Regions from separate parts of the Halomonas sp. Ps84H-12 genome, predicted to be linked through region 2. Evidence: riboswitches for the same ligand, from Rfam matches in the RefSeq annotation. Region 2 holds a riboswitch; the other holds the start of a gene.

Region 1 (9,635 bases), on a different contig from region 2:
CTCGCTGAACAAGCAGGGCCCAGCCGTCGTCACCGCTGGCGACATTGCGCTTGATCATAGCGTCGAAATCGTCAACCCGGACCATGTCATTGCACACGTCAATGAAGGTGCCGAGCTGAAAATTCAGCTTAAGGTCGCGCTGGGTCGTGGTTACGAACCGGCTGACGCTCGTGGCTCTGATGAAGAGACCCGTGCGATTGGACGCCTGCAGCTGGATGCCACCTTCAGCCCTGTTCGCCGTGTTTCCTACTCGGTCGAAGCCGCTCGTGTCGAGCAGCGTACCGACCTCGATAAGCTGATTATCGACCTGGAAACCGACGGCACCCTGGATCCGGAAGAGGCTATCCGTCGCAGTGCGACCATTCTGCAAGAGCAGCTGGCCGCCTTCGTCGACCTGGAAGCTGATAAAGAGCAGGAAGTCGAAGAGGAAGAGGATCACGTCGATCCGATCCTATTGCGCCCCGTAGACGATCTCGAGTTGACCGTACGCAGCGCTAACTGCCTCAAAGCCGAGAATATCTACTACATCGGTGATCTGATTCAGCGCACGGAAGTGGAGCTGCTGAAGACCCCGAACCTCGGTAAGAAGTCCTTGAATGAAATCAAGGATGTATTGGCAGCGCGCGGCTTGTCCCTCGGCATGCGGCTGGAAAATTGGCCACCCGCTAGCCTGAAGGACGACAAGGCCTCCGCGTAAGCGTCGACTTGAGTCCCAGTTTGGTAAGGAATCACAACCATGCGTCATCGTAAGAGTGGTCGTCATCTGAATCGTACCAGCTCGCACCGTCAGGCCATGTTCAAGAACATGTCTGTCTCGCTGGTCGAACATGAAGTCATCAAGACAACCCTGCCCAAGGCCAAGGAACTGCGTCGCGTTATCGAGCCGCTGATCACCCTGGCAAAGCAGGATAGCGTTGCAAACCGCCGTTTGGCCTTTGCTCGTACGCGCTCCAAAGAAGCCGTCGGCAAACTGTTCAACGAGCTGGGTCCGCGCTACGCCGAGCGTCCGGGTGGTTACATCCGTATTCTCAAGTGCGGTTACCGCACCGGCGACAACGCGCCCATGGCGTACGTTGAGCTCGTAGACCGCCCGGTGGCTGAAGAAGAAGCCGTCGCTGAATAAGCGCTGCTCCTTCTGGTAGGCACAATGAAAACCGACCCTTTGGGGTCGGTTTTTTTATATCTGCGCTTTTTCCGCTGCTTTATCGAGATGAATGCTCTATGGGAAGATCAATTTAACGATAAGGCATGCTAGGCTAATGCAGCAGCCGTATGAATGGCCAAGTGTCGGGCAGTGTGATCAATCAGTAAGAGGTCGGTATGGCAACAACACGGGGAGTGAGCACAGCGGTTTGGGCGGCGCACTGGCTACTGGTCATGCTGATGATGACGCTGATGGGTAGCGCCAACGCCCAGGCGAATCCTCGTTATGCAGGCATCGTTGTGGATCTCGAAAACGGCGAAGTGCTATACGCTGAAAATGCTGACGAGCCACGCTATCCTGCGTCGCTCACGAAAATGATGACGCTCTACCTAACATTCGAAGCGCTGGAGGAGGGAAGGCTAAGCCTCGATCAGCCGTTGCCCGTTTCTGCTCAGGCGGCTGCCATGCCGGCGACCAAACTATGGCTGTCGGCCGGTAGCTCCATTCCTGTGGATACGGCGATTCGTGCGCTAGCCGTGCGTTCTGCCAACGATGTGGCGGTCGTGGTGGCAGAGGCACTAGGAGGCAGCGAGCAACGCTTTGCGAACCTGATGACGGCGAAGGCGCGTGAGTTGGGCATGAATGCCACTACCTTCCGCAACGCTTCGGGCTTACCGGATGATCTGCAAATCACCACCGCGCGAGATATGTTGACGCTCTCGGTGCGGGTGATGCAGGACTTTCCCCAGTATTACCACTATTTCGGTTTGCAGGAGTTCACCTACCGCGGTACTCGCCATACCAGCCACAACCGATTGGTGCGTGACTACCCAGGGGCCGATGGCTTAAAAACTGGTTTCATTCGCGCCTCAGGCTTTAACGTGGCCACCACTGCTGTCCATGATGGCCGCCGTATGGTAGCCGTAGTGATGGGTGGATTCAGTTCCTCTTCCCGTGATACCCATATGGCAGATCTGCTAGACCGCAGCTTTATGCGTGCGTCGCTAAGAGATCAACGCTCATGGCTTGCTGATACCAGTTTCTCAAGTGAGTTTATGGGGTTTGCAGGACCAGCCCAACCGCTTACTCAGCCTCGCTCACAACCGATGATGGCTAATATCTCCGCCACGTCGCTATCACCCACACGGCCCATGTCTAACAGTACGCCGGCACAAACCGTTGAGGCCCAGCTTCTCCAAGCGGAGGCCGCACGTGAGGAGGCACCAGAAGCTGCCTCGCAAGATCCACTGCAAGCCTTTATTGAGCGGGAGCGCGTGCTGGCGACGGCACCTCCCACTGCGCAAATGGCCTCTGCTGGCTGGGGCATTCAAGTAGGTGCCTTTAGCCAGGCGGCCCAAGCTGAACAATTGGCTCGCCAAGCCGCGCAGCAGCTGCCAACGAGCGTGGGAGGCCGCGTTGCCATCGATCCGCTTCAGGGGCCCACGACAGTATTTCGCGCCCGTGTCGTCTCGCTGAACGAATCCCAGGCGCGGCAAGCTTGCCAAACGCTTCAGGCGCAGGGCATGGATTGTATGGTGGTCAACGCAAGCCTTTAACCACCGCAGTGGTTCACCGCCCCGCTAATGTACGTTGGCGGGGCTTTTTATTGTATGTCGATGATATCCGAGTAGGACCATAACAATAGCAACACAAGGAGCATGTTTATGACGCCATCCTTAAAAGGCATACTTTGCATGTGCTTAGGCGTGCTGTTTTTAGCACTAGGGGACGCAGTATCAAAGTGGTTAGGGGCGGTGCACTCCCCGATACAAATTATTTTTTTCCGCACGCTGGTATCGTTACCGCTCATTGCTCTGTTGGCTTATTTTGGCGGCGGGCTACGTAAGCTGCGCACCAAGCGGCCAGGCGTTCACCTGCTGCGTGGGTTGATCTACACCGCCACCATGGTGTGCTTTGTGTGGGGGCTAACCCTGTTGCCGCTGGCAGAAGCCACCGCCATTGCGTTTGTCGCACCGCTATTTGTCACGCTGCTATCCGTGCCGCTTTTAGGTGAGCGTATTGATCCGCCAGTGCTTGTAGCATCACTGGTAGGCTTTGTGGGTGTGCTGATTGTAGTTCGCCCGGGCGGAGATGCGTTTCAACTAGGCGCCATGATTATGCTGGCCGCAGCGGTATTTTATGCCCTGATGATGGTCACGGCGCGGCGCTATGGCGCCAACGAGCACCTGTGGGCCATGGTGTTCTACATGACGGCCGTGCCGCTGGTACTGACGGGCCTCAGCCTGCCCTGGGTATGGCAAACGCCCCATCCCTGGCACTGGCTGGGCTTTGCCGCCTCCGGGGTGCTGGGGGTGGGGGCCACGGCGTTCATCACCCTGGCCTTTCGCCATGCGCCCGCCGCCATTGCGGCGCCCTTCGATTACACCGCCATGCTGTGGGCCGTGCTGCTGGGGTGGTGGTTCTGGGGAGAACTGCCGGACGTCTGGGTCTGGGTAGGCAGCGCGCTGATCATGTGCAGCGGTCTGGCCATTGCCTATCACGATCGTCGCACCACCCTGAAACGTCGCCCCACAGCGTAAGCGCTAGGCAAACTGATAGACATCCATTGCCAGCACGCCGTGCTCAACACTGTGGTGTAGCTGGGTGGCGGCGCTGCCGCCTGCTCCCATAGCCACCAGCAGCGGCTGGAAGTGCTCTGGCGTGGGATGATTGCGCTTGGCGTCTGGGGCGGTTTGCCAGTTGGCCAGCGCGTCACGATCGCCCTCGCGCAGCCGTGCATTAACCCACTCGGCAAAGCTGCCTACCCAGGCCGGTATCTGGCTACCCTGTGGCTGAAGCTCATAGAGGTTATGGGTCAAGCTCCCCGAGCCAACCACTAAAATATCCTCCTGGCGCAGCATTGCCAGCTGCTCGCCCAGGGCTATCAACTCGGTATTACTCCAACGGCTGGGAAGCGAAAGCGACACTACCGGCACGTCAGCGTCAGGGTACATCAGTGAGAGTGGCACCCAGGCACCGTGGTCCAGCCCGCGCTCCACGGGCGTGGCGCCGAGCTGCTTGGCCAGCCGTTGGGCCAGCTCAGGGTTACCAGGGGCAGGGTACTGAACCGCAAATAGCGCATCAGGAAAGCCGCCAAAATCGTGGATGGTGACAGGCTTTACGCTGCTGCTGACCTGCAAGTGTGGGGTTTCCCAGTGCGCGGAAACGACCACCACGGCCTTGGGGCGTAGGGTTTGGCCCAACTCCCGTAAAAAGTGATGGGCGGGGGTGGGGGTGAGCGCCAGCATGGGAGAGCCATGGGAAATGAAGAGACTCGGTAACATAGGATACACTCCAGTCAGTGGGCCTGCCAACGTGTGATTCTCGGCAGGCCATTGGATTATGCCAGTCGGCGGCTGATGACGAAGCTACCGCTGCCCAGGCCGGCTTGCACCAGGAGGGCCACGGCCCAGAACACTGGGAACTCCCAGCCGCCGCCGGGATTGGAGAAGACCCAGCCGTTACCGAGGTGTACCCAGGCTGCGCCGAGCAGCACCGGTACTAGCGCCAGACTCACCCAGCGGGTGTATAGGCCCAGCACCAGGGCCAAGCCTCCGCCGACTTCGGCGGCAATGGTCAAGTAAGCCATGAAACCGGGCAGGCCAAGCGATTCGAAGTAGCCCACCGTGCCAGGAAGCGTAAACACGAACACTTTCATCAGGCCGTGAGCCAGGGCCATCACACCTAGGCTAACGCGCAGTAGGGCGGTCGCATGAAGGATTGTCGTCGGGGTAGTTAACGTCGTCATAGCACTCTCTCGCGTTTTGAGCATCACCATGGATGCGATGATGCTACTGTAGGCCAGCGAGTGGAGAAGATAATCTAACCGATGAGCACTTTACTGTTGCGATATACGCGATAATCCAAGCCCCTGTTCCCATATGGGTGGGTCGCCCCAGGCATCGGCCAATTGGTCGATGAAGTGCGCTACCTTGGCGGGTAGAAAACGCCGTGCGGGGTAGAGGGCGTGTATGTCTAGGTAGGTCGGCGGTAGGTCTAATAGAAGCGGCACCAAGTGCCCCCGCTGGATGCTCTCATGAATCAGAAAGCTGGGTTGTTGGGCGATGCCTAATCCCGCTTCTGCGGCATGGGTCAACATATCCCCATTATTGCTCTCCAGCGGCCCCGTGACGCTAACGTACTGCTGGCCGAAGCGCCAGTCGCCGCTGTTCTGCCCGCTGCGATAGCGTAGGCAGTGGTGCTGGGTAAGGTCTTCGATGCGCAAAGGCGTGCCGTGCTGCGCTAAATAGCCGGGTGACGCGCACAGCACGAGCTGGCAGCGGGCTAGCCGTCTGGCGATCAGGCTGGAGTCGGGCAGGCTACCGATGCGGATGGCGACATCATAGCCCTCCTCCAACAAGTCTACGCGGCGGTCGTTGAGATCGAGGCGTACGTCGAGTGCGGGGTGTGCCTGCATGAACTGCGCTACCTGAGGCGCGAGATAGCGCGTGCCGAAACTCATGGGACCATTGATGCGCAGCCGCCCACTCACAGTGTGAGTGCCACTGCCGACATCGGCAGCGGCCTCCTCCAACGCCAGCAAAATAGCCTGGGCATGGGTTAAATAGCGCTCTCCCGCATCGGTAAGATGCAGCCGCCGCGTCGTGCGCTGAATCAAGCGAGCGCCCAGCGTCTCCTCTAGCGCCATGACCTGCCGCGACACCCGCGTACGTGAAAGATCCAGTGCCTCGGCAGCGCGGGTATAGCTGCCAAGCTCCGCCACTTTGACGAAGGCGGTCAGTTGGTCGAGCCGACTCATGAGGCGCGAAACGCCAGCGCCGCCCGGTAAGGGTCGGGCTGGCCGCAGATCGCAGAAATCACCGCCATCCCTTGGGCACCGGCGGCACTCACTTGGGCGGCGTGCTGCGCCTTTAAGCCGCCAATCGCCACGCTGGGCAACGGGCAGGCGCGCACCAGCTCGGCCAAGCCCTCGAAGCCGATGGGCCGAGCATGATCTTGCTTGCTGGCAGTGGCGAAAATGGGGCCTAACCCGACGTAGTCCAACAGCGCGATGGGCGCGTCACGAAGCTGCGTGAGGGTGTTGATCGACAGTCCTAGAATGGCCTGCGGCCCCAGCGCCTCCCGCGCCTCTTGAACCGCGGTATCGCTCTGGCCTACATGCAGGCCGTCGGCGCCGCTGGCGACGGCCACACTTAGCCGGTCATTAATAATCAAGGGCACACCGCTACCTTCCAGCAGTGCTTTCAGCCGTGTTGCCTGGGCAATCATGGACTCATCGCTGGCATGCTTATCGCGCAGCTGCACCATGGTCACGCCCCCCTTCACGGCGGCTTCCATGGTCGCTTCAAGCCCCGTTTCGGCGCATAACGCAGCATCGGTGACTAAATAGAGCGAAAGATCAAACGGCATGGAGCGTCTCCAGCTGGCTAAGAGAAGAGAGATCGTCAGGGGTAAGGGCATACAGCGCATCCAGTAGCGCGACCTGAAAACTGCCCGGCCCACTGGCCTGCTGCCCCGCACGGCTTCCGGCAATGCTGAAGCACGCCAGCGCAGCCAGCGTTGCCGAAAGTGGATGGGCCTGGTTGGCGGCCAAAAAACCCGCTACCAAAGCGCTTAACCCGCAGCCCAGGGTGGTTACGCGCGGCATTAGCGTGTGGCCGCCCGTTAAACGGTAGTGGTGGGTGCCATTGGTAATAAAATCGGTTTCGCCGGTCATGGCAACAATGCAGCACTGCTGCTGTGCCAGCTTGATCGCCGCTTGGGCGGCATCCTCCGTTGTGGTGGTGGCATCGACGCCGCGACCTTGGCTGGCTAAGCCAGTGAGCGCCATGACTTCCGATGCGTTGGCGCGAATGACGTTAGGCCGATGGGCAAGCAGCGCGGTGCAGACCTGCTGACGAAAGGCGGTGGCCCCGACCGCTACGGGGTCTAACACCCATGGGGTGCCTGTTTCTTTAGCCGTGCGAGCGGCAAGCTGCATCGACTCTGCCCAAGGGGTAGAGAGCGTGCCAATGTTAATGGAGAGTGCGCCCGCTATTGCGGTGAATTCAGCCACCTCTTCAGGGGCATGCAGCATGGCAGGCGAGGTGCCCGTAGCCAGCAGCAGGTTAGCCGTGCTGTTCATCGCAACATAGTTAGTCATGCAGTGCACGAGCGGCGTAGACTCGCGTAGAGCGGCGAGCATGTCGCCAAGTGGGGGGTAGGTCATGGTTTCCTCCCGGCGAAGGAGGTGGTGGTGAGCACCACGACTCCCTACGCCGGCGTTATCCGGTTCAGGTTCGAAGGGTGCTTCTCAGCCGCTGGGCGGCGCCCCTGTCGTTGGTGGGTACTATCCTAGCCTTGGGCGAGGCTGTAAAGCCCCAGTGCAGCCGCTACTTTTCAGCAACGATTAGGAGAGTGGCAGCAGGGTGTTAACGGCTCACCTAGTACGTTTCGATCGCGGAACATAAAGGCTCCTTGGGCGAGGGCTGGAAATATACAACCTGCGCCCTCATAACAGGGGGAAGTAAGCAAAATGATCAATACGCAAATAGCGGTAGACAGCTTGACGCTGTTAGCAGCCTAAGCCTTGTACAAGGTAATATGTTCGTCAAAGAATTTGCGTTATATCAGCATACTTTTCATAATGCCCCAACCCGCAATAGGAGAGTTATATGTCGTTTCAAGGTGAACAGTACCCAGGCGTTGCCCCCGTTGCCCCGCAAACTCAGGGTTTTCGCTTAAACCACACCATGCTGCGGGTAAAAGACCCGGAACGCGCCCTGGCGTTCTACTCCAAAGTGTTCGGTATGCAGGTGCTGCGGCGGCTGGATTTCGAAGAAATGCAGTTCTCGCTCTATTTTCTGGCCAACGTGGAAGCCGACGACCAGGTGCCGGAGGACCAGAACGCTCGCACCGCCTGGACTTTCAGCCAGAAGGGCCTGCTGGAACTGACCCACAACTGGGGCACCGAAACCCAGCAGGATTTTGCCTACCACGATGGCAACGCTGAGCCCCAGGGCTTTGGCCATATCTGCTTCAACGTGCCGGATTTAGAAGCCGCCCAGGCGTGGTTTGATGAGCACGATGTCACCTTCGTGAAGCGTGCCGACCAGGGCAAGATGAAAGACGTTATCTTCGTGAAAGATCCGGATGGCTACTGGATTGAAGTGATTCAAGCCGACCGCATGGCAGCCATGGGCGACTAAGGTGGCCCATTTGCTGTTTCGGTTGCGCCATGTAACCGATGAAGAGGCCATGGAAGTCCGCCAACTGCTGGATGAGCATGGCTTTGATGTGTACGAAACCCAGGCGGGCTTTTTCCGCCTGGGGGTCGATGCCATTTGGCTGCGCAACCCTGCCCAGCGTGACGACGCAGAGGCCGCATTGACCGAGTATCAGGCCGAACGCCAAGCTAACGCACGCCAAGCCCATAAAGAGGCGCTGGCCCGCAATGAAGCGCCAACACTCTGGCGGCGCTTAGCGGAGCACCCGTTTCAGGTAACGCTGGTAATGGTGGCTGTGGTTCTGATTGCGCTGCTCACTCTGCTGCCATTTATTGGCCTGGCGCGCTAGCCTGGGAAAGGGCGTTAGATAGGTGCCCGCGCTTAGCGTACATCATTACACCGTGTTGGCCTGCACGAAGCTGCGGGGCCGCACCCGGTGGGTAGCGGCACCAACTGCCTTTCGGGTACTCGCTGCCCGCGTCGCACAGCGAGCCTTCCAGCACCAATAGCTCTAAGCCTCCGGGCAGGGCAGGGTAGTCGATGGTGGTATCGCTCTCCCAACGCTCCAGGCTGACCCGCTCATCGCCAAAGGTGTGCAGCATTTTGTAGGTAATGCCCGGCCGACGGTCAGGCTGCCAGGGCAAGCGGTGGGCAGGAATCGCCAGTTGGAGCAGGTCGTTCTCATCAAACTGATGCAACTTAACCAGTATCAGCGCGCCCTCTTCGCCAATCTGCGGCGTATGGCCAGTGCCAATCGGGTTACGCAGGTAGCTGCCAGCGGAGTAGCGGCCATGCTCATCCGCAAACACGCCCTCTAACACGAGAATTTCCTCGCCGCCGTCGTGGGTGTGGTGGCTGAACTGGCTATTAGGCGCATAGCGTACCAGGCTAGTGGCTCGGGCCACTTCATCGCCGATGCGATCCAGCATCATTCGTTCTACGCCCGCACTGGGGGAGGCCACCCAGTGGTACTGCTCCGGCGTGACACAGGCAAAGTGGCTAAAATCGGCGTTTAGGCGCATGGCATTGGCTCTTTGCAGCGGTTTAAACAGCGTTAACGAAAGTCGGTGATGCAAGTCTCCCCATCCACCGCGCAAAATGCAATGCAAAAAAATACCGCCGGGTTGGCGGTATTTTTGTCTTCACGGTATGAATCAGTGGCTATGACCATGATCGTCGTGGTCGTGGTCGTGGTCGTGGTCGTGGTCGTCATAACCATGATCATCATGGCCCGGCTCTGCAAGAGCGTCGTGCAGCACCTGCGCATTGTGGCGCATCATGCCCAGGTACGTACTGGCATCGCCTTCACTGGCCAGCGCATCCGC
Region 2 (9,635 bases):
TTCAAGAAATGGTCGTCGCCTGAAATATTCAGTGAATAGGCGTCGATATGGGTACGGCAGTGGGGGGGCGGACGCAGACGAATCACATGGGGCGAGAGCTTGACGGGGCGGTCGAAGCGATAGGTCGTGCGGTGATGCAAGGCAACGCGAATGGTCATGAGCCACCCTCAAAGAAAGCCAAAAGTCACCGTGCGTATTCCGCATAGCGCGTCGGTGAAGAAAATAAGTACCAAGAAGTATCGTTGGAGTTGAACTATTTTGCAGCTGCAATATGAGTAATGGCGTTTAAAGAGTGTGGAAAATTGTCATCGCACCATAATCGATAACTGGTATGCACTATTTTGGTGCTCTAATAACGATTAAGTACTAAAAGATGAGTGTTAATTTCTTTCATGTATAAAAGTTGTGCCAACCGAGCCTTACAAAGAGAAGAGTAAACGCTAAGCGCCTATTGAGCGTTGAAATAGCGGGGAATATGGCGCGAGTTTTGCGTGTTTATATGGTCAAGTTGCTACGTACATTGCACGCGGCAGGCCTACACTACTGAATTAAGGAAGTTGCCGCTTCCACCCTAGCGCCAGGAGAGCGCCCATGAGCCAAGTAGATTGGAATAACTATGCGTGCCGTGACTTTTACGACGAGCTGTTGGCGGCGCCAGGCAAGCCTCGTGCTTCTGCGGACGAGTTATGTCACATGTTGGCGCGCTTTAGTGCGGAAGAGCTAGCTGAACGTAAAACTGCGGCAGAAATTGCCATTCGAACGATGGGCATCACGTTTACCGTTTATTCAGAAGGGGCGATGATCGACCGCGCCTGGCCTTTCGATATCGTTCCCCGCATCATTCCGGCCAATGAGTGGCGAAAAACCGAGGCGGGTTTAAAGCAGCGCGTACAAGCGCTGAACTTGTTTATCGATGATCTCTATCACGAGCAAAAAGTCGTCAAAGATAAAGTGTTGCCCGCCGAAGTATTGGCTCAGTCGGCCAATTTTCGACCTCAGTGTGTGGGCATCAATCCGCCCCACGGCGTGTGGGCCCATATTTGCGGATCTGACTTGGTGCGCGGCGGCGATGGCACGCTTTACGTGTTGGAAGACAACTTGCGTATCCCGTCGGGCGTTTCGTACATGCTGGAAAACCGCAACGTCACCAAGCGCGTGTTACCGGAGCTTTTCGCCTCGGGCAAGATCTTGCCAGTGGACGACTATGTCGCGCAGCTGTACGACATGCTGGCGGCCATGTCGCCCCGTCCGGGCGACGACCCGCAGGTAGTGGTGCTGACGCCTGGCATCTATAACTCTGCCTATTTCGAACACGCCTACCTGGCGCAGCAAATGGGGGTCGAGCTGGTGCAGGGCAGCGATATGCTGGTCGATGACGACGATGTGGTCTACATGCGCACGGTAGAGGGCTTGCGCCGTGTCGATGTGATCTACCGCCGCGTAGACGATGAGTTTCTCGACCCCGAGGCGTTCAATCCGCACTCCATGCTGGGCGTGCCGGGATTGATGCGCGCTTGGCGGGCGGGCAACGTCGCGCTGGCCAACGCGCCCGGGGCGGGCGTCGCCGACGACAAAGTCGTTTACGCCTTCGTCCCTGAGCTGATTCGTTACTACCTGGATCAAGAGCCACTGCTGCCGAACGTGCCGAGTTATCTCTGTATGTTCGACGAGGACCGCCAGTACGTGCTCGATCATTTGAACGAGCTGGTGGTAAAACCCGCCAACGAATCCGGTGGTTACGGCATGCTGATCGGACCGCGCTCCACCAAAGAAACGCGGGACGAGTTTGCGCGCTTGATCAATGAAAATCCGCGTAACTATATGGCCCAACCGACACTGGCGCTTTCCACTACGCCAACGCTGGCCAACGGTTTGCCTCAGCCCCGCCATGTCGACCTTCGCCCGTTCATCCTCTCGGGACCGGAAACCCATGTAACCACAGGCGGTTTGACCCGCGTGGCGCTGGTCGAAGGGTCGCTGGTGGTCAATTCGTCCCAAGGGGGCGGGAGTAAAGACACCTGGATCGTCGAAACCGACGAGAACGCGGCGGGTGCCGCTGAGCAGAAAGGAGCCTAGCGCCATGCTGTCACGCGTTGCTGAAAACCTCTATTGGATGGCTCGCTACATCGAGCGTGCCGAAGACACCGCACGGTTATTGAGCGTCAATACGCACCTGATGCTGGATTTGCCACGCCATTTACCGCTGGGCTGGGCGCCGCTGATCGAAATGACCGGGACGCTGGATGCCTTCAACGCACGGCATGCCAGTTTCGATGAGCGAAGTGTGATGCACTTTTTGTGCGCCGATGCCGAAAACGGCAGCTCGATTCTCTCGGCGCTCGCTAGCGCCAGAGAAAACCTGCGCACCACGCGGGACGTGGTGCCCCGAGAGATTTGGGAAGAGGTCAACCAGCTCTATCTCAGCGTGGCGGATCACGCGGAGAACGGCGTGAGCCCTCGGCGTCGGGATGCATTTTTGAAAAACGTCATTCGTGGCTGCCAAACGCTAACAGGGCTCATCGAAGGCACCTTGAGCCACGGCCCGGCGCGTACGTTCATCAAGCTGGGCCGTCAGTTGGAGCGGGCGGACATGACCACGCGGATCGTCGACGTGCGTTCGGCAAGCTTGCTGCCGCAAAACCCTGAAGAATTGCTGCCGTTCGAAAATTTGCAGTGGATGAGCGTGCTGAAATCCCTGACGGCGTACCAGATGTATCGCCAGCAGGTCAGGCTGCGCGTGCGTGGGCCAGACGTATTGCGTTTTCTGCTTCAAGACCCGCACCTGCCGCGCTCCATTGCCTGTAGCTTGGAAACGTTGGGGCACGAGCTGCAGTTACTGCCTCGCCAAGATCGCGTGGCGGCCACGGTGTCACTGGTACGCGCCGATGTGGTCGATGCGGACATTCAGGCATTGGCCCACTCGCCGAGCAAACTGCACGCTTTCGTGGACGAGCTACAAATTGGTTTTGCCGCCATTCACGATACGCTCAGCGCTACGTATTTCGTAAACGGCGATGGCGTTCCTCGAGTCACTCAGCGCCAAAGCCAGAGCCACGTGGGCGACCATGACAACGACTGATTAGGCCGTTTTAGGGCTGGCGTTTGCGCGTTGAATGAGATCGTGTAGATACGCCAGCTTTTCATGCACCGCGGGGGCAAGAACCCCTGGGGCTAGATCCAGTAGGCCCATGTCACGATTGAGTTCATTCACCGTCAAGCCTACCTGATGAAACGCTTGTAGCATGCTCTCCAATGAGCCATCGTACTCGGCCCGAGAGAGGCCCATGTGCAGTGCCGTATCCAGCACAGCCACCATGTCCAGATAAAAGGCAAACGTCTCTGCGAAATCCTCCCACGGATGCATGGCGGCGTAGGCGGAGATGAACCGTGTGGGCCAGTCTGCTGGAGCGCCTTGCTGATAGTACTGCTCTAGGGCGTCGCCATAGGTGGGATGGTTGTGGTCGCCGAACACGCGAATGCTGGCGGCTTCGTCTTGGTCTTTGATCAGTAGGTCCCAGTAGTAGTGGCCGATTTCGTGACGAAAATGGCCGATCAACGTACGGTGGGATTCATTCATGTCGACACGCAGCCGCTCACGCTCGACGTCATCGGCCTCTTTGACGTTGATGGTGATATGGCCATTGGCATGGCCGGTATACACCTTTTCTTGGTTTGCCGTGGAGCGCCACAGCCCTTGGTCGGGCAGCGCATCGGCCATGAACGAAAAGCTCAGTGGGACGCGGATGTCCTCGCCCTCGACGCCGTGGGGAAGCTTGAGCAAATCCAGCGTATAGAAAAGCCGCCGTTTGGCGCTCTCCAGCGCTGCCCAGCGTTCCCGGTTGCCCTCGACCTCTAGGTCGGGAATCACCTCGTTGTAGCGGCAGCAGTCGCACAGCGTATCGGCGTGCCCGTCGGCCATCACCACCATCCGGTTGCAGACGTTTTCGACGGCATAGTTGTGGCACTTCATTAGTGCCGTGCCGCAGTTTTCATGGGTACAGCGGTAGCCGCCGCTATCCAACGGTTCCAGCGCCACGATGTTACAACACGCGGGGCACCAGCCAACCTCCGACTCACAGGCCAAGCAGTGGGTATTTTCGAAAAACAGCGGATTGCCACAGCGGCAGCTAAACGTCTGCATGGATACCTCCTTGTGATCACCACAGCGCATCTCACGAGGGTGAGTAGTGATACGTCATTGTCTCAGCATAGCGATGCCCTTACCGAGAGGGAAAGCCAAATCGTCGGGCGGAGGGCATATTGTCTTTGTCCAGTGGCTAATTGACGTTTACGTCAACTTGCTGATATACCCTAAGGGTTCCCTATTTGATCCCATAACAAACACAAGCTGAGGAAACGCATCATGTCCGTTCGTGAAATTCCGATGTACATCGATGGCCAGCCAGTCATGTCGCAAAGCCAAGAGTGGCGCGATGTGGTGAATCCTGCCACCCAGGACGTGGTGGCGCGAGTACCGTTCTGTACGTCCGAAGAAGTCGAGCGCGCCATCGCCAGCGCCAAAACGGCGTTCAAAGAGTGGCGCAAAGTGCCGCTCGGCAAGCGCATGCGCATCATGCTCAAACTGCAGGCGTTGATTCGCGAGAATACAGCGGAACTTGCCGCCTTGATCACCGAAGAGCACGGTAAAACCCTGCCGGATGCCGAGGGTGAAGTGGGGCGCGGGCTAGAAGTGGTAGAGCACGCCTGTTCGATTACCTCCCTACAGCTTGGCGAGCTGGCGGAGAATGCGGCCAACGAGGTGGACGTCTATACCATGCATCAGCCGCTGGGTGTGGGGGCGGGCATTACCGCCTTCAATTTTCCGATCATGCTGCCCTGTTTCATGTTCCCGTTGGCGATTGCCACCGGAAACACCTTCGTCTTGAAGCCTTCCGAGCAAGACCCGAGTTCTACCATGCGGCTCGTGGAACTGGCACATGAAGCGGGTATTCCGGCTGGAGTATTGAACGTCGTGCACGGTGGGCCTGACGTCGCCAATCAAATTGCCGACCATCAAGATATCAAGGCGCTGTCGTTCATCGGTTCGACCCATGTGGGGTCGCTGCTTTATAACCGTGCGGCCGCTGCTGGCAAACGTATGCAGGCCATGATGGGTGCAAAAAACCACTGTGTCGTCATGCCGGATGCCAACCGTAGTCAAGCCATCGATAGCCTGCTGGGCTCTGCCTTTGGTGCCGCCGGTCAGCGCTGCATGGCGAACTCGGTGGTCGTGCTGGTGGGGGAAGCGCGCGAGTGGATCAAAGACATCGAAGCCGGCGCGCGCGGTATGATCGTAGGACCCGGCACCCAGCGCGAGGCCGATCTGGGGCCACTGGTCTCTCCGCAAGCCAAGGAGCGGGTCGAGCGTTTGATTACGGCAGGTGAAAAGGAGGGGGCTACGCTGCTGGTTGATGGGCGCGGCTACACGGTCGACGGCTACCCAGACGGTAATTTCGTCGGGCCGACTCTGTTTTCCGATGTAACGGCAGAGATGACGATCTATCGCGAGGAAATTTTTGGGCCGGTGCTGTGTGTCGTCAACGTCGAAACGCTGGACGACGCCATCGCTTTCGTTAACGCCAATCCGAATGGCAACGGCACCTCGATCTTTACGAACTCGGGCTGGGTCGCGCGACGCTTCGAGACCGACATCGACGTCGGCCAAATTGGCATCAACGTGCCTATTCCAGTGCCGGTCGCCTACTTTAGCTTTACTGGTTCTCGGGCGTCGAAGCTGGGCGACCTAGGGCCTAACGGTAAACAGGCGATTGCGTTCTGGACGCAGACTAAAACGGTCACTGCCCGCTGGTTCGAGCCCGAAAACGTCTCTAGCGGTATCAATAGCACGATCTCGCTATAGCGAGCGGCAACGCGCTGCGCCTCCTCGGTAGAGGAGGCGACCTTCACACGTCCTGAAACAGCGGTAAGCTCTCCGAGAGCAGTTGGCCTATGGGGCCAAGCTGGCTCTCGTGTAGTACGAGCAGGTAGGGCGCCTCCTGCTCATCGCGAACGGGCGCCAGCAGCGCGAATTCTCCCTCTTCGAGGTGAAATTCATGAATTTCACGAAGGCCGTGGGGGGTCTCACATTGTGAGCAACGGTAGGTATCGTCCTCGCCATATACGAGGCGATGGTACATTTTGAACAGAGTGTAGAGGGCAAGCCCACCCTCGAACGCGGGCCAGCGAGCCGGTGTGGCACGAATATCGTCGGTAAGCGCGTTGCCTTCTGCTTCAGCATCGGCAATGGCATCGGCCAGGGGAGCCGCGAGAATAGCGGTTTGATCTGCGGGTAGGGGGGCATTTCGTTCCGCCGCCGCGTGAAAGGAGGTGGCCGCCGCCTCGAAATCTTGCAGGTTGTGCAGCGTAAAATCGGCATGCTGTAGGTCGGCAGGTTCGAAACCACCGTTCTCCCAGCCGTGAATCACACGAAGCGTGACCAGGCCGCGCTGCATAGGCCGGGCCAGCAGGGTGTGAAGCATGACACGGATATGCAACTGACGCTCATCCGTATCGTTCTCGAACGCACGGTACGGGTCTGCGAACAGTTCATGCAAACGCCCTGGCGTGTGCTCTTTTGCTTCGGAGTATGACATGGTGGTTTCCCTGTAAGTACGCCGCTTGGCTAGCCGAATAGCGTACGGCTTTTATGACATTAGATCACTAAAAGTATGGCGAGCGTAAAACCATATGAAAAGAGTCTTTAGTTAGCAATTTGTTACGGATAAAAGTGAGTTGGTAGTGGGACTCTACTTCAAAATAAAAAAGGAGCCTTTATGGCTGCATCGATCAGTCGGTTCAAACTTCCTGACACTCTGGATAATGTTCCCAATGATATTCGGGAAGCCATGTTGGCCGTGCAGGAGAAAGCGGGCTTCGTGCCCAACGTATTTTTGATGTTGGCTCACCGACCCGACGAGTTTCGCGCTTTTTTTGCGTATCACGATGCGTTGATGGAGCGACCATCGGAGACGCTGACCAAAGCAGAGAAAGAGATGATTGTCGTTGCGACCAGTGCCCGCAATCGCTGCTTGTACTGTGTCGTCGCCCATGGCGCGCTGGTGCGTATCTACAGTAAAGATCCGTTACTGGCCGATAATATCGCTATCAACCATCGTGTGGCGGGATTGAGCGAGCGTCATCGGTTAATGCTCGACTTTGCACTGCACAGTGCCATCGATCTGGGCGAGTTTTCAGACGAATGGCAGGCGCGTTTAGAGGCAGTGGGGTTCACGCTGGATGATTGCTGGGACATCGGTGCCATTGCCGCGTTTTTTGGCATGTCCAACCGCTTGGTGACACTAGCAGGAACACCGCCCAACGCCGAGTTTTACCTGATGGGGCGTGTCCCCAAGAAAGTGGAATAAGCAGCCCGGCCCCATGGGCAAGGCTTTACTAACGCACCACTTTGATTGAGGATACTGCCTCCACTCACTGTCGCCAGGGGAGCCCCAATGGGGCTGAGAATGCGCGCAACGCAGACCCTGGAACCTGATCCGGTTCGTACCGGCGGAGGAAGCGCGACATGCCTTACCTAACGTCTTTCGTGTTAGGCGCAGCGTTATGCTGCTTTGCTTTTCTGGGTCTTCGGGCACGTTTCAGTGGCGGCTCGCTGGATGATTATGTCTCCGCCCGTAATTCGCAAACGTCGGCCACCCTGGGGCTCTCCTTTTTGGCGTCCGGTATGGGGGCTTGGATACTCTTTGCACCCCCTGAAATCGGCGCATTCGTAGGGCCCGTGGCGCTACTGGGCTATGCCCTTGGCTCGGCGCTGCCGTTCATCGTTTTGGGTCTCTACGGGCCTAAGATACGCCAAGCACTGCCCGAGGGACGCAGCATTGCCGAGTTTGCCGACGCCTGCTATGGCAAGGGGGTACGCCATTTCGTGGCGCTCGTTTCCGTGGCTTACATGGGCTGCTTCCTGGCTGCTGAACTCACCGCCATCGGGGCGATTACCGCGCTGCTCTCCGACGTGCCTCCCGCCGTGGTGATCATCGGGGTGGCGCTCACCACGCTGGTGTACACCGTCATGGGCGGGCTGCGGGCAAGCTTGGCCACCGACCGCTGGCAAGCGTGGCTGCTTTTGGCGCTGCTGCTCGCCGTCGCCAGCGTGACGCTCTGGCGACTGCCCAGTATGCCGAATGACGCGCAACTCCCGTCGCTCCCCATCGGCAGCTCGCTCAGCGTGGCGTTGACGCTGGTGATCGCCGTGACCGCGGCCAACTTGTTTCACCAAGGCTATTGGCAGCGGGTATGGGCGGCCCAAGACGACGCGAGCCTGGGGCGCGGTGCCTGGTTGGGTGGCGGCTTGACCGTACTGGTCGTCATGGTGATCGGTGGCGTAGGTATCATGGCAGCGATGAGCGGGGTCAGTCTCGGCGAGCCGCCCATGCCGTTTTTTGCGCTGCTTAGTGATGCCCCGGTATGGATCACGCTGCCTTCATTGGTACTGGCCGTCACGCTGGTCACCTCGAGCGTCGACACCTTACAAAACGGCATTGCGTCGCTGTGGGCCAATGGTCACCGGCCCGAGGCCCTCAACAAGGCGCGCTGGCTCACCGTGGCGATCATGCTGCCCGTGATCGTGATTGCCTTGCAAGGGCTCTCCGTGCTGCGGCTATTTTTAATTGCCGATCTGCTGTGTGCAGCGATAGTGGTGCCGGTGCTGCTGGGTTTGTGGCAGCGTATGACACCGATGGCAGCAATAAGCGGCGGGTTGGCGGGGCTTGTAGGGGCCGTGCTGCCTGGCTGGATCGGTCAGGGCAGCGTCAGCGCAGGGGTAATGGCCGCCACGTTCCCCGGCAGCGTACCGACGTTAGGCCCGTTCGTAGGGGCGCTGCTACTCTCAACAACGGTCAGCGTGGCGTTGGCTCTGGTGAGCCGTCAACGTGTCGAAGTCCGTTAATCAAGGCGTTAAGCAGGACATTTCGTTTCGCGTTATGCTGTTAAGGGTTTGATGACCATTTAGGTGTGATCGCCATGAGCCACCTGTTACCCCCCAACGAAACTGCCCGTTTGGCTGCGCTTAACGAACTGGCCCTCCTGGATACGCCAAACGAGCCCGTTTTCGATCGGATCACGCGATTGGTCACCGTGCTGCTCGGCGTTCCTAAATCTACCATCAGTCTGATCGACACCGATCGTCAGTGGTTCAAGTCTCAAGTGGGCATGGCGGTATCGGAAACACCTAGGGACGTCGCGTTTTGTGCTTACACGGTACTCGAAGATGAGCCGCTAGTGGTCGAAGACGCTCAGCAAGACGCACGCTTCGCGACCAATCCCTACGTGATGACACCTGGCGGCATCCGTTTTTATGCCGGGATACCGCTGCGTAGTTCACAAGGGCTGGTCCTCGGATCGCTATGCGCCATGGACAGCCAGCCACGCAGCTTAAGTGACCAAGAAAAGGCTGCGATGCAAGATTTGGCCGATATCGTGATTGGCGAAATCCACCTGCGCGAACGGCTCATCAACGAGCAGAAGATTCGTGCCGCCAATCAGCAGGCGCTCACGGCGCTGCATCAAAGCCTCGAGCAGCGTATCGAGCAGCGAACCCGCGAACTCAATCTGGTGATCGAGTCGGCATATGATGCCTATTTGAGCGTCGATGAGCAGGGGCGCGTGCTGGATTGGAACCA

What was found. Region 2 has a riboswitch for thiamine pyrophosphate ahead of NH344_RS11055 (sodium:solute symporter). Riboswitches for the same ligand answer to the same signal wherever they lie in the genome.
Region 1: it holds a riboswitch for thiamine pyrophosphate, as region 2 does, so the genes downstream of both, thiM (hydroxyethylthiazole kinase) here and NH344_RS11055 (sodium:solute symporter) in region 2, are expected to answer to the same signal.

Annotation. Positions count from the first base shown of each region.
Region 1 covers NZ_JAMXSJ010000006.1:19,293-28,927, reverse strand. Annotated here, with positions in the region: gene rpoA (DNA-directed RNA polymerase subunit alpha) at 1-697, shown strand, start outside; gene rplQ (50S ribosomal protein L17) at 737-1,123, shown strand; gene NH344_RS04340 (D-alanyl-D-alanine carboxypeptidase) at 1,321-2,700, shown strand; gene NH344_RS04335 (DMT family transporter) at 2,809-3,684, shown strand; gene NH344_RS04330 (class III extradiol ring-cleavage dioxygenase) at 3,688-4,428, opposite strand; gene NH344_RS04325 (DoxX family protein) at 4,485-4,892, opposite strand; gene NH344_RS04320 (LysR family transcriptional regulator) at 4,983-5,903, opposite strand; gene thiE (thiamine phosphate synthase) at 5,900-6,514, opposite strand; gene thiM (hydroxyethylthiazole kinase) at 6,504-7,313, opposite strand; TPP riboswitch at 7,338-7,429, opposite strand; gene gloA (lactoylglutathione lyase) at 7,759-8,292, shown strand; gene NH344_RS04300 (DUF6164 family protein) at 8,294-8,659, shown strand; gene NH344_RS04295 (cupin domain-containing protein) at 8,640-9,332, opposite strand; gene NH344_RS04290 (zinc ABC transporter substrate-binding protein) at 9,465-9,635, opposite strand, start outside.
Region 2 covers NZ_JAMXSJ010000020.1:45,442-55,076, forward strand. Annotated here, with positions in the region: gene NH344_RS11020 (transglutaminase family protein) at 1-158, opposite strand, end outside; gene NH344_RS11025 (circularly permuted type 2 ATP-grasp protein) at 592-2,076, shown strand; gene NH344_RS11030 (alpha-E domain-containing protein) at 2,081-3,079, shown strand; gene NH344_RS11035 (putative zinc-binding metallopeptidase) at 3,080-4,141, opposite strand; gene NH344_RS11040 (CoA-acylating methylmalonate-semialdehyde dehydrogenase) at 4,364-5,860, shown strand; gene NH344_RS11045 (hypothetical protein) at 5,904-6,593, opposite strand; gene NH344_RS11050 (peroxidase-related enzyme) at 6,774-7,364, shown strand; TPP riboswitch at 7,430-7,533, shown strand; gene NH344_RS11055 (sodium:solute symporter) at 7,523-8,902, shown strand; gene NH344_RS11060 (diguanylate cyclase) at 8,977-9,635, shown strand, end outside.